One region of the Priestia sp. 3CA3 genome, then DNA from elsewhere that is predicted to be linked to it. Evidence: predicted binding sites of a transcription regulator. Region 1 holds the regulator's gene; each other region holds the start of a gene.
The links. The regulator Rex, encoded in region 1, represses fermentation and respiration genes when NADH is low (regulators of the CRP and FNR family bind a similar motif). The targets are predictions, from matches to a motif close to TTGTGAAATATTTCACAA.

Region 1 (3,432 bases):
TTCACAAACGATACAATTTCTTTATCTCTGCATTTATTAGTTCCCTTATTTTCGCTGCGGTACACTGGGATTTTAAACATTTACTTGTGTATACAGCTATGGGATTTGTATTTGCATTCCTTTATGCAAGGACGAGACTAATTGTTGTACCTATTATTGCTCATGTTTTGATGAATACAATCGTTATTTTATCTCAAACTATTTTTGCAGATAAAATTATAGAAATGCAAAAACAAGCAGAACAAATGCAGTTCATTTTTGGAGGCATGTTTTTATGAAGAATATCCCTTTAACACGAGGGTTTATTTATATTATTATGGGGATTTTATTCACCTACTTGGCAATTCAAAATGCCCAGGAAACCGTCTGGAATTTCCCCACAATCTTATTTGCACTCGTAGCCGCATTCGATTTCAGGTTTGCGGTTCGCATCTTTATCTTGCACTACAAAATTAAAAAATTGCAGCAGCAATATAAAAATCAAGATGATTCATCCAAATAAAAAAACCACTGTTTCAGTGGTTTTTTTTACATACTAACATCTTCTCTTTCTTGCTCTGCCCTTGCCTTTAACACTTTGCGATACGAAATGCGGGAAATAATGATGCTGATTTCATACAAAATTAAGAGCGGCACTGTCACCATCATGTGCGAGAGCAATTCCGGTGGTGTAATAAGTGCGGCAATAACTAGCAGTACGAAATAGGCATATTTTCGAATTTGAGATAAAAACATAGGCGTTATAATTCCTAAACGCGTCAAAAACATAACGACGACAGGAAGCTGAAACAACAAGCCAAAAGGCAGTGTGAGCTGCATTAAAAAAGAAAAGTATTCATTAATGCCAATCACTTGGTTTACATTCAGCTCATCAGAAACGCGCGTCATAAAATCAACGACAAATGGAAACAACACAAAATAAGAAAAAGAGACACCGCCGATAAAGAGAAAAATGGAAACAGGAATATATCCAAGCGTTACCTTACGCTCTTTTTCATATAAACCAGGACTAATAAATGCCCAAAGTTGATACAGTGCAACAGGAGCTGCAAGTACACAGCCGATAATAACAGCAAATTGCATATAAATCTTAACTGGATCTGTTAACCGAAATGCATTCATCGTTAAATTCTTTGCCTCATCAGCATGCTGTAAATAGACAATAACCTTATCCGCTATAAAAAAGCCGCCAATTGTGGCAATCACAAAGAAAAATAAAACAATTAAAATGCGTTTTCGCAGCTCTCCTATATGATCATATATTGACATTTCTTGTTCGGTCATACTATGATCACCCTTTTACTCTTTGTCATCTACTTGACGCTGTTTATCTTTTTCACGATCTTCTGATGCACCACTAGCGGCATGCTTAAACTCTCTAAGCGTTTGGCCCACTGATCTTCCTAGCTCCGGTAACCGTTTCGGTCCAAAAATAAGCAGTGCTACAATCGCAATAATAATCCAACTGCCTGCTCCAATCCCCATATTCCCACTCTCCTTATTAATTTAGACTTAAGGAAATCGTAACACAGTCCGCCTTATTCAACAGGATAATTTTTCAAAAAGTAGACGAGCGACTGTAATTCTACAGCAAGATCAATATGATGGAGTCGAATCTCATCCGGTACGTTTAAGCGTGCAGGAGTAAAGTTTAAAATTCCTTTAATTCCGCAACTCACTAAACGATCAGTAATTTGCTGAGCAACAGTGGCAGGAACGGTTAAAATCGCTACTGAGATGTCATCACTCATATAATCTTCCAATTGGTCAAGATGATAGACCGGCACGTCGCCTACTTTCGTACCTACTTTATCTTCTATCACATCAAAAGCGCACTCAATTTTGGTGTTATTATTTTTAATAAAATTATAATTTAAAAAGGCCGTTCCTAGATTCCCTACGCCAATCAGTGCTACTTTCGTTACTTCATCTTGGTCTAACGTTTTACGGAAAAATGTAAGTAAATAATTCACATTGTAGCCGTATCCCTTTTTTCCTAATGCACCAAAGTAAGAAAAGTCCCGACGAATAGTAGCAGAATCCACTTTCACTGCCTCACTTAACTCCGCTGACGACACACGCTGTTTACCAGAAGCATGCAAATTTTTCAAAAAACGATAATAAAGCGGCAATCGTTTAGCCGTTGCTTGTGGTATTTTTAATTGTTCAGTGTTCACGTTGTACCCCCTCAGTTCATGTATGTCATTACTAACATTTTCAAGTCATATTGCATTACCTTTCACAAAGCATCAACCGCTTTGAGGTAGCGCTTCCAATTCTCTCTCTTTTCTCTTGTTTTATATATACTCCGCTTCACACCTCGACGGCTTTTGTCTATTCAGCACTCCTTAAAGTCGGTATGTAGAACGAAGCAATTAGCCCTTCAAAGGATCGGTTTGTTAGTCATGACGGATTTTTTTACATCCATCATAGATAAGTTCAGAGATGCACTTATCTCTTATTTTAACATAGTATCCTGTATAAAATGTGCAGGTAAAATCATTTTATTTCATGAATCAAAACATTCGCTTCATCATTTGTCCTTGTCCCTCTACAAATTACAAACGCTTGTAGGAAGAACTTGTAGTTAAAAATATGTTAAAATACACTATGGATATACTACTAGAGGTGAAAAAATGATTATTCTACAATTGAACGGTATTACAAAATACTATGGGGCAGAACCCATTTTATCGAATATAAAGTTAGAAGTACAATCAAAAGACCGCATTGCCCTAGTGGGACGAAACGGTGCTGGTAAATCAACTTTATTAAAAATTATTGCTGAGCAGCTTTCCTATGACAGCGGAGAAATTATTAAACCTAAGGGTGTTTCCATTGATTATATGGGACAAGATACAGTTCTTGAGTCAACACTCTCCATATGGGAAGAAATGATGACTGTCTTTGCTCCATTAAAGAAGATGGAAAAAGAATTACGTACGCTTGAAACGAAGATGGGTGATCCAGACATTTTTAATGATTCAGTTCAATACGAAAAATTAACCAAAGAGTATGATCAGCTTCAAGTAACGTTTAAAGATTTAGGCGGCTATCAATATGAAGCGGATACACGATCTATTCTTCACGGTTTCCGTTTTTCAAACTTTGACTACAGCACCCCTATTTCCTCCTTAAGCGGTGGACAAAAAACGCGCCTGGCTCTTGCAAAACTGCTTTTAACAAAGCCTGATTTGCTTATTCTGGATGAGCCTACCAACCACTTAGATATTGAAACTTTAGCATGGCTGGAACAGTTTCTGCAAGGGTATGAAGGAGCTATTTTAATCGTTTCACATGATCGTTACTTCCTTGATAAAGTCGTAAATCAAGTGTATGAAGTCGTACAAAAAACAACGGTGAAGTACACGGGCAACTACTCTAAATACCTTGTACAAAAAGCAGAGCGATATGAAAAAGAGTTGCGTCAGT
Region 2 (3,432 bases), on a different contig from region 1:
GTTTTTGCTGAACCCCATCTTCAGTCAGCTTTTGTAATGCATGTTCTGGAATATCAAACTCTCGAAGCGTTTGAGGAATTCCAACGTCTTTAACAAGTGACTCCAGCTGTTTCACACACTGATAAGAAGCTTTTTCTTCTGATAAAGAGCTAGGGTTTCCGCCCAGTGCTTCAAAAATATCACGCATCTTTGCTACGCAGCTGCTGCGTATGTAACCCATCACATATGGAAGCAGTACGGCGTTTGATTCACCGTGTGAAATATGAAACTGTCCACCTAAGGGATAAGCAAGCGCATGAACACCGGCTACACCTGCGTTAAAGAAAGCAAGTCCCGCTAAATAGCTTCCGTAGCTCATCTGAGTTCGAGCAACTTTATCTTCGCCATTTTCTACAGCTGTTCGTAAAGAAGAGCTAATCATGCGTATAGCCTTTAGTGCTAAGGCGTCTGTTACTGGGTTTGCATTTACCGATACATAAGCTTCAACAGCATGAGTTAATGCATCAATTCCTGTAGCCGCGGTTACTTTAGAAGGTACGCTTAGGGTAAGCTCGGGATCTACAATTGCAGCGTCTGCAAGCAAATAGTCGTGGGTCACAACATCTTTGGTGCTTTCAAGAGATAATACAGAAATATTTGTTACTTCTGAGCCCGTGCCGGAAGTGGTGGGAATTAAAATTTTTGGAAGCCCTTTTTCCGTAATTTGTTTTGTGCCAGTTAAGTTCAAGTATTCTTCTACAGCTCCGTCGTGAACGGCTAAAACGGCCGTAAGTTTTGCTAAATCTAATGCGCTGCCGCCGCCAACTCCAATGACTAAATCAAATTTTCGGCTTTTTGCGTAAGATACGAGTTTTTCACCAAGCGCTAAGGGCGGCTCTGGTGCCGTATCTGCATATACATCTACTTCGTATCCATTTTGGATAAGAGGAGCACTCACTTTATCTACAAGTCCAATGTCTTTTAACACGGGATCTGTGACGATTAAAATATGAGCAGGGTCATATTTTTTTACTTCGGGAAGCAGTTGCTGAAGTGATCCCCATCCTGTGTAGCTGAGAGGGGTGAAAACTAGTTTTGAAATGGTCATTTGTTTGCCCTCCGATTTATAGAAAATTTTTTTATATCAAGCAGCTGCTTGATTTCATTCGTAATAACCTTCAGTAGATTTGCGGAACTGCTGAAATTGATTTGCATCGTGACCAAACCAAACTTGCGAATTAGTTTCATAGGCTAAACGGCGTATACGTTCAACCGTGTTTGCATATCCAAGAGAGTCGTAGATAATACCGGGTGGTTTAACAGGAGGACCATAGCTCTCAGCTGTATAGATTGTATCGGATGCTAAGATAATGCCACCTGTTTCAGGCAAATGAACATGAAGACCAAGCATACCCCAAGCATGTCCGCTTCCAAAATTCAAGACATTAATTCCTTCTGCCAGTTTGATGGTATCTTCGTTTCGTTTAATCGTTTTCCAACGAAGGTCATTTTTTATCCAGGCATCAATGTCAGCCCAAATGTAAGCACCTTCTTTTTGATTGCGTGCATAAGACTGAAGAGTGCCGTTTAACTCATCTTCATGAACGATAACAGTGGCGTTAGTGAACAATTCTAAGCAGCCGGCATGATCAAGATGAAGGTGGGAGGCAACAACAAATTTAATTTCTTTAGGGTCAACCCCTAATTGTTCTAATCGATTTGGTAAATAACATTCTTCTGTAGCGGAGTAAGGAAACATTTGTTGAGTTGCTTCAGTCCAACGCCCTTGTGGTCCCATTGATTCAGGGTTGCAGGCTGTATCAAACAGAATTTTCCCTTCAGGATGATCAATTAATACAGTATAAATTGGAAACTCTACAAATTCCGTAGGTGCATGAGGGTTCTTAACAGTTGCTGGGTTATGCATTGCAAGCATCCAGTTTTTATCCATTTGCATCGAGCCGTTGTCCATCACATAAAGCTTTGGGTTAGGTTTGATAATATTACACATATAATAGCCTCCTAAACGTAGTTGAATTTTTGTTTGCGTTTTCAAAATGACTTTATACTACATTTACCCTATATGCTGGAGAGAATAATCCTTTTTAAAATGGATAGACTCTTTCCTATTCTTTCAACATACTAGACTGCAATTTTTATGCCAGTATTTGAAAAGTAAATATTAGCGCAGTTTTCCTTGGTTCTTATAACCAAGTGCTGAAAAAATTCACCGCTTTTAGAAGGAAAAAGGCTATTGTGCATTGAATGGTTAGTGGTGAAAAGTTTCACCATATGTTGGCGGAAATTCACCATAAGAAAGGAATGCAAAACAATGACTTCTTTTAAAGGGAAAAAAGATTTGACGAACGAAACGTTACAGGCCATCATTGAATTCTCTACGGACGGAATATATGTAGTAAATAAAAAGGGAATAACGATATATGTAAATGAAGCTTATGAAAAAATCACAGGAACAAATAAACGAGACGTATTAGGAAAGCATATGCAAACCGTTATCGATGAAGGATATATTGATCAATCTGTTTCCCTACTTGTGTTAGTAGAAAAACAGCAGCGCTCTATTATGCAAACCATTTCAAGCGAAAGAGACGTTATGGTAACAGGAAATCCAGTGTTTAACAAACAAGGTGAAATAGAGCTCGTTGTGACCACTGTACAGGATATTACACAGTTAAACGCAGTTAAAAAAGAGCTTTTAAAGGTACAAGAGTTTTCGCATATGAATGCAAATAAATACGCTGTAAACGTGAATGGGTCGGAACAGCCCCTAGTGTTTCAAAGCAATAGGGTGAACTTGGTTTATCAGCAAGCCAAACAAGTAGCTCCGTTTCCTACAAGTATTCTTCTATCAGGTCCCTCAGGATCCGGAAAAGAAGTAGTCGCTAACCTTATTCACGATTTAAGCGATAGAAACAATCAGCCATTTATTAAAGTGAACTGCGGAGCCATTCCTGAGCCGTTGCTAGAATCGGAGTTGTTCGGCTATGAAAAGGGAGCTTTTACTGGCGCTCGAACAGAAGGGAAAATAGGACTGTTAGAACTCGCTGATGGCGGAACCTTGATGCTTGATGAAATTGGTGAAATGCCGATTTCCTTGCAAGTGAAACTGCTTCGAGTGTTACAGGAAAAGCAGGTACAGAAAATTGGAGGAACTAAAACAAAAAGTATCGATATACGAATCATTTCGGCAACAAATCAACATCTAGGAGAGCTTATTAAAAAGGGGAGGTTTCGTGAAGATTTATATTACCGTTTAAAGGTAGTCGAAATCAGCCTTCCGCCTCTATCTCAACGTAAAGAGGATATCAGTTTACTGGTTGATCATTATGTTTCCTACTTTTGCAGCTTGTATTACGTCCAAAAGCGCATATCAAATAAAGCGAAGCAAGTATTAGAAGCTTACCAATGGCCAGGAAATGTAAGAGAGCTTCG
Region 3 (3,432 bases), on a different contig from region 1:
TTAAAAAAGTGAATAAAGGTTATCCACTCATTGAAAAAGATGCGCTTGTTGATGGTCATAAACTGCAAGAAGAAGGCGTTATTATTAACTTAGTCACTCCAAAGAATCAATTCTTAGCCAAAGGCTATTATGGAAAACAAAACAAAGGCTACGGATGGATTCTGACGAAGAAGAAAAGTGAACAAATTGACGCGGCGTTTTTTGTACGAAAAATTCAGCGAGCTATTGCCTCTCGTCACGATTTTTATGCGTCTGAAGATACAACTGCTTTTCGTGTATTTAATAGTGAAGGTGACGGAATTGGCGGCTTAATCATTGATTATTATGACGGATATTACGTCACGAGTTGGTATAGTGAAGGAATTTATCAATTTAAAGAATACGTTATTGAAGCTTTAAAATCTGCGCCTAACTTTAAAGGGCTGTACCAGAAAAAACGTTTCAACGTAAAAGGGCAGTATATTGAAGAAGATGATTTTGTCACAGGAAATAAAGGTGAATTCCCTTTAATTGTAAGAGAAAATGGTATTCGTTTTGCCGTTTATTTAAATGACGGAGCGATGGTTGGGGTCTTTTTAGATCAGCGAGACGTCCGTAAAACGATTCGAGATAAATATGCAAAAGGAAAGACCGTTCTAAACATGTTTTCGTATACAGGCGCATTTTCAGTGGCGGCCGCTCTTGGAGGAGCTGCGAAAACAACAAGTGTCGACTTGGCCAATCGCAGCCTGGCAAAAACAATTGAGCAATTTAGTGTAAATGGAATTGATCACGAAGCACAGGACATTATTGTGGAAGATGTTTTTAAGTATTTTAAATATGCGGTTAAGAAGAATATGACGTTCGATCTTGTGGTGCTAGATCCGCCGAGCTTTGCTAAATCGAAAAAGCATACGTTCAGCGCGGCAAAAGACTACAAAGATTTATTAAAAGAAGCCATTGCTCTTACAAAGCCAAATGGTGTCATTGTAGCTTCGACGAATGCAAGTAATTTTGATATGAAAAAATTTCATTCGTTTATTGAAAAAGCTTTTAACGAAAAAGGGGAACGTTACAAAATGATGGAGCAGTTCTCTCTTCCAGCTGATTTTAAAACAATAAAAGAATTTAAGTCAGGTGATTATCTCAAAGTCGTGTTTATTCAAAAGGTAAATCGTTAAATGCAAGGCTGCATGATGAACTCATGCAGCTTATTTATTTTGATGAAATAACGCTTACAAGCTATTTTGAAGGGAATAAAATGAAGGTGAAAGATAAAAATTGTCAATATGTATGATAAAATAATAAAGGAATTATGCTCAACACTTCACAAATTTACAATATCATCCTTATAAAACGTATTTTTACAATTATTTTATTTTAAATGGGACAAGTATTGGGTACGAAGGGGAAAGAGCATACTACTACTATTAATATTTAAAAACATGAAAGGAGAAAGATTATGGCTGAAACAACTAAAAAGCCTGCCGGCGAAGTGAAGTTTATTCCTTTATTAATTTGTCTGGCAATCGGACTTGTTTTATGGTTTATTACACCTCCGTCCGGACTTGATGTGAAGGCTTGGCACTTATTCGCTATTTTTGTGGCTACTATCGTAGGTCTTATCATTAAACCATTGCCATTAGGCAGTGTAGCTATTTTATCTTTAACCATTATTGTATTAACTAATACATTAACACTTGAACAATCGCTCAGCGGTTTTCAAAATACGACGATTTGGTTGATCGTTATTGCATTCTTTATTTCTAGAGGTTTTATTAAGACTGGTCTAGGAACAAGGGTTGCCTATATCTTTGTTCGTTTGTTCGGTAAAAAGACGTTGGGACTATCGTATTCTCTTATCGTAAGTGATTTACTTTTATCACCTGCAATGCCGTCTAATACAGCACGAGCTGGAGGAATTATTCTTCCAATCATTCGTTCTTTATCTGAAACATACGGATCGAGAACTGGAGACGGTACGGAGCGCAGAGTTGGTGCTTTCTTAACAAAAGTATCGTTTCAAGGAGATATGATTACATCGGCTATGTTCGTAACGGCAATGGCGGCCAATCCTCTTGCTGTTAAAATGACGGAACAAATTACAGGAAAGACTATTTCATGGGTTGGATGGGCAGCGGCTGCAATCGTACCTGGAATTATTAGTTTAATTGTTATTCCGCTCGTTATTTATAAGCTGTATCCGCCAGAATTAAAAGAAACGCCGGAAGCATCTGAAATTGCAGCAAAAAAACTAAATGAAATGGGTCCGCTAAAGAAAGAAGAATGGTACATGATTGGCGTATTTTTACTTCTTCTTGTGCTGTGGATTTTTGGCGCTAATTTAAATATTAATGCAACAACAACTGCTTTTATTGGTCTATGTGCGCTGCTTTTAACGCAAGTGTTAAGCTGGTCGGACATCAAAAAAGAACAGGGAGCATGGGATACATTAGTCTGGTTTGCTGTTTTGGTTATGATGGCAACTTTCTTAAATGATCTAGGCATGATTCCTTGGTTCAGTGATCTGATGAAAGGCACTGTTAGTCATATGTCTTGGATGACGGCGTTGATTGTACTAGCTATTGCATATTTTTATTCTCACTACTTTTTTGCGAGTAACACGGCTCACGTCAGCGCTATGTACGCAGCATTTTTATCTGTCATCGTGGCCGCTGGTGCGCCTCCGTTACTGTCAGCATTAATTTTAGCGTTCTTTAGCAATTTATTTGGCTGTTTAACTCACTACGGCAGTGGACCGGCACCGGTGTTCTTCGGTAGTGGATATGTAACGCAGCAAAAATGGTGGTCGCTCGGCTTTTTAATTTCAATTATTCATATTATCATTTGGATTGGAATTGGCGGCTTGTGGTGGAAACTGCTAGGTCTATGGTAAAAAAACAGTGGCGCAGGCCACTGTTTTTTTTATGCTTCAGCCCAAACGGATACAGAGCCGCCATTTACAGGGAAGTGTCCGTAGCCGTCTTCTTCAATCACAACTTGGTCTTCTCGGTTATTTGTGAAGTCGATCCACGTTTGTCCCCTTCGGTGTTCGCCGACGAACATTCTCTTTTCGCCGTCTTCGCCGTTTGACATCACCACAGCGCATCCAGACTTCTCAAATTCCTCTACACCATGCCTTACCCATCCAATGGTATTCGGGTGATCAAAATAATCGTCTTGCTGTCCGTATGCTTTGTCATAGCGTACGTGCAAGAGAGCAGAAATATCTTTTTCTTTTCCCTCAATTGGATGCTCTCCGCCTATCCCAAAATAGTCTCCGTAAAATACACAAGGATAGCCGTCTTCACGAAGTAAAATTAGAGCGTAAGCACTTTGTTTGAACCAATCTTCTACCCAAGATTCTAAAGATTCATTTGGCTGAGAGTCATGGTTATCTACAAATGTGACAACATTCAACGGATGAGTCTTAACCAATGTATCATCAAAAAT
Region 4 (3,432 bases), on a different contig from region 1:
TTTTAACACCAAACAAATCAAGACGCTGCCCACCCGTCACTTTTACGAGCGGAATTTCATATTTATCAACAACATCTGCAATTTTTCGTAAATCTTCTGCATTTGTGACGCCTCCGTACATCCGAGGAACCACAGAATACGTGCCGTCTTTTTGAATATTTGCGTGCATGCGTTCATTCACAAATCGTGATTCGCGTTCGTCAACGTATCCGGTTGGATTCACCATACCTAAATAATAGTTTAGCGCCGGACGGCATTTTGAACAGCCTTCTTCATTATTCCACCCAAGTACATTCATCACTTCACGCGTATGCGAAAGGCCTTTTGCTTTAATTTCTTCGACAACTTCATCTCGTGACAGAGTCGTACAGCCGCAAATCGCTTCTTTTTGAACCGCTGCGTCAAAGTCAGCGCCAAGAGTATGCTGAAGCACTTCCGCTACAAGCGGTTTACATCCTCCGCAGGAGCGAGAGGCACTTGTACAAGCTTTGATTTCATCAACCGATGAGCATCCTTGTTTTTGGATTGCTTCCACAATCGTACCTTTGGTTACGCCGTTACAGCCGCAAATAATATCATCGGCGCTCATGCTTGCTACTAAGCTTTCACCCGTGCTACCGCCAGACGGCTGTAAAATCGACACTTTTGCGACATCGGATACATCTTCTTGCTTTTGAATCATTGAAAACAGTCGATTTCCGTCGCTGCTGTCTCCAAAAAGAACGGCTCCTACGATTTGATTGCCTCGCAGAACAAGTTTTTTATAAATACCGTCTTGTTCATCGAACACTTTGATTGCTTTTTTCTCTTCATCTTCCGTGAAGTCTCCTGCCGAAAACACTTCAACACCTGATACTTTTAGCTGCGTGGATAAAACCGATCCTTCATAAGGCACTTTTTCTGCCCCGCAAATCGCTTTTGCTAATGCTTTTCCTTGTTCATACAGAGGTGCCACAAGTCCGTATACCATTCCTCTATGCTCTGCACATTCTCCAACCGCGTAGATGTTTGGAATATCTGTTTGCATATAGTCATTTACAACAATTCCTCGATTTACGTTAAGTCCCGCTGCTTTTGCAAGCTGAACATTTGGCTTAATTCCAACGGCCATCACGACTAAATCAGCGTCTAAAAATGTACCGTCTTTAAAAGATAATCCTTCAACTCGCTCATCGCCGACGATTTCCGCCGTTTGTTTTTCAAGCAAAAACTTCATGCCTTGTTTTTCTAATTCATTTTGAAGCAATTTGCCGGCTGTTGGATCGAGCTGACGTTCCATTAAATACGGAGCTAAATGAATCACAGATACGTCCATCCCCAAATTTAACAGTCCGCGCGCTGCTTCTAATCCAAGCAGTCCGCCTCCAATAACCGCTGCTTTTTTATACTGCTGAGAAGCCTGCAGCATTTCATCCGTATCTTTTATATCGCGAAAAGCCGTAACTCCTTTTTTATCAGACCCTGGAATCGGAAGAATAAAAGGAAGAGAGCCCGTTGCTAAAATTAATTCATCATACGATTCTACTCTGCCGCTGTTTGTCGCTACTTCTTTTTTTACTGAATCGATACTAGTAACCGTTTCGCCCGTATATAATGTAATATTGTTTTCTTGATACCAGTTCCAATCGTTTAACGTAATGTCTTCAACATTCGTATCTCCTTGCAGCACTTTTGATAGTAAAATACGATTATAGTTCGGATGCGACTCGCTTCCGAAAATCGTAATTTCAAACGCTTCGCTTGAAACCTTCAATACTTCTTCAATCGCTCGAACTCCAGCCATTCCATTTCCAATCAATACGAGTTTCTTTTTTTGCATCTTCCATTCCTCCCCTGGCGTCTATACCTGCTTGTTTCAAAGATATATTTCCTATGCATCTTTAAAGATACATTTAAGATATATGAATTTTCTGAATCATTCAACTTATGTGTTAGGTTTTCTAACACATTTATGGTATGTATGCGATTCCATTGCTTTAGCAACAAGCAAAAAAATAAGTGGTCTAATTACGTTTTAATTTGGATCATCCTTTGCATTTTTTGTGATATTTTTCACAACATTAATGTAGCAAGAATAAATAACCCAGGCTATGATAAAAATCACTCCTAAATGTTGATATGCCAAAAATAAAAACCCGAAAAATTCTTTATAAAGAATTTAAAAAAACAAACTGTTCTTTATAGTATTTACTATCTTCCTTTGATTCTTTATAATGAATAAGAAAAAACCTTTATTAAGAACAGAACGGAGAATGAGCATGCCACTCGTAAACATCAAGAAGGTTTGGACCCCTTTAGAGATTTTTGGCTTTAAGCTTTATAAGTGTAGAGATACAAAAAACTACTACTATAAAACGAGAAAAAGCCACAATCTAGCAAAATTATAAAAAAAGCAAGCTCTATTCCAAGAGGAATAGAGCTTGCTTTTTCATTTTCCCGTAAACAAATTTATAACATAATTTCCCCACACTTCATTTCCTTTTTTCGTTAAATTACCGCTGTCTTTATTTATATATTCTCCTAAATGAAACGGCCAAATGAGTGAGTGATTCATATAATACACCCAGTTTGCTTCGGATACTCCCCTGATCGCTTCTACCCCTTCTTCATAGGACTCGGTTTGTGAAATATATGGCTGTGACGGCTGAATCATAAGGGTTTTTTTCAAGTCTTTAAGCTGATGAATCAGCTTGTCTGTATTTTCAAGCGTATCATCTAGCGTAAGGTGCTGGTAGTCATTTTTAAGAGGTGCTTCAAACAGAATAATGTTTGGCTGAAGCTGATTAATTCGATTGGCAATATGTGAGGATAAAAGCTCATCCGTTGTCCCGTTACCATATGAAAGTGTTTTAACCGTAAATACATCACTTCCATATGTAGCTGCTAGCTCTTTTTTTAACTGCTGAGGCCACCCTGCTTCCTTCACGGATGTGGCAATTACAAGAGTCAGAGGTTTTTTATTTGCGATAGATGACTGGATTTGCTTTGTGATAAAGTCTGGAAGATTTTTTGTATAAGCAGATACATCAGAAAACTGTTTTTCTTTATGTACAACAGCCGTGTTTACTTCACTTGCCTGCGCTTCCGTTTGCTCCTGCCAGTGCTGCGTCCCCGCATACATCACCGCCCCGCACAAAATAGCCGCCGCCACATTTATCCCAACCATCGCCTTCATTCAATCTCCCCTTTACCCATTTTTAAAAACTACTATATCCTCTCCACCAAACTTACATTCAATAGAATAAACAAAAGGACCAACACAAAAACACTCCACTGAATTTGCCCAAAAAGGTTCACATATGCGGCAGGCGCAAACCCGCAAGGGAGGGTGACTGCCGCTTAGGTCTAGCAACTCTACCATCACCGCTCTTCCGTGATGGTAGAGTTACTACATCGATAATAGATATAGAAATAATTATAGATTAGTAGAAA

Region 2: the regulator Rex is predicted to act here: its motif matches at 2,253-2,270, upstream of ahlS (AhlS family quorum-quenching N-acyl homoserine lactonase).
Region 3: the regulator Rex is predicted to act here: its motif matches at 1,295-1,312, upstream of AC1VNJ_RS20075 (anion permease).
Region 4: the regulator Rex is predicted to act here: its motif matches at 2,041-2,058, upstream of nirB (nitrite reductase large subunit NirB).

The regions. Positions count from the first base shown of each region.
Region 1 is NZ_JBXENJ010000025.1:4,615-8,046, reverse strand. It holds gene AC1VNJ_RS26300 (CPBP family intramembrane glutamic endopeptidase) at 1-278, shown strand, start outside; gene AC1VNJ_RS26295 (YdiK family protein) at 275-502, shown strand; gene tatC (twin-arginine translocase subunit TatC) at 529-1,284, opposite strand; gene tatA (twin-arginine translocase TatA/TatE family subunit) at 1,300-1,485, opposite strand; gene AC1VNJ_RS26280 (redox-sensing transcriptional repressor Rex) at 1,539-2,177, opposite strand; gene AC1VNJ_RS26275 (ABC-F family ATP-binding cassette domain-containing protein) at 2,637-3,432, shown strand, end outside.
Region 2 is NZ_JBXENJ010000002.1:42,507-45,938, reverse strand. It holds gene AC1VNJ_RS05005 (iron-containing alcohol dehydrogenase) at 1-1,087, opposite strand, end outside; gene ahlS (AhlS family quorum-quenching N-acyl homoserine lactonase) at 1,142-1,990, opposite strand; gene AC1VNJ_RS04995 (sigma-54 interaction domain-containing protein) at 2,312-3,432, shown strand, end outside.
Region 3 is NZ_JBXENJ010000007.1:319,254-322,685, reverse strand. It holds gene AC1VNJ_RS20080 (class I SAM-dependent rRNA methyltransferase) at 1-1,160, shown strand, start outside; gene AC1VNJ_RS20075 (anion permease) at 1,442-2,875, shown strand; gene AC1VNJ_RS20070 (alpha-amylase) at 2,905-3,432, opposite strand, start outside.
Region 4 is NZ_JBXENJ010000005.1:79,017-82,448, reverse strand. It holds gene nirB (nitrite reductase large subunit NirB) at 1-1,819, opposite strand, end outside; gene AC1VNJ_RS14565 (SGNH/GDSL hydrolase family protein) at 2,429-3,175, opposite strand.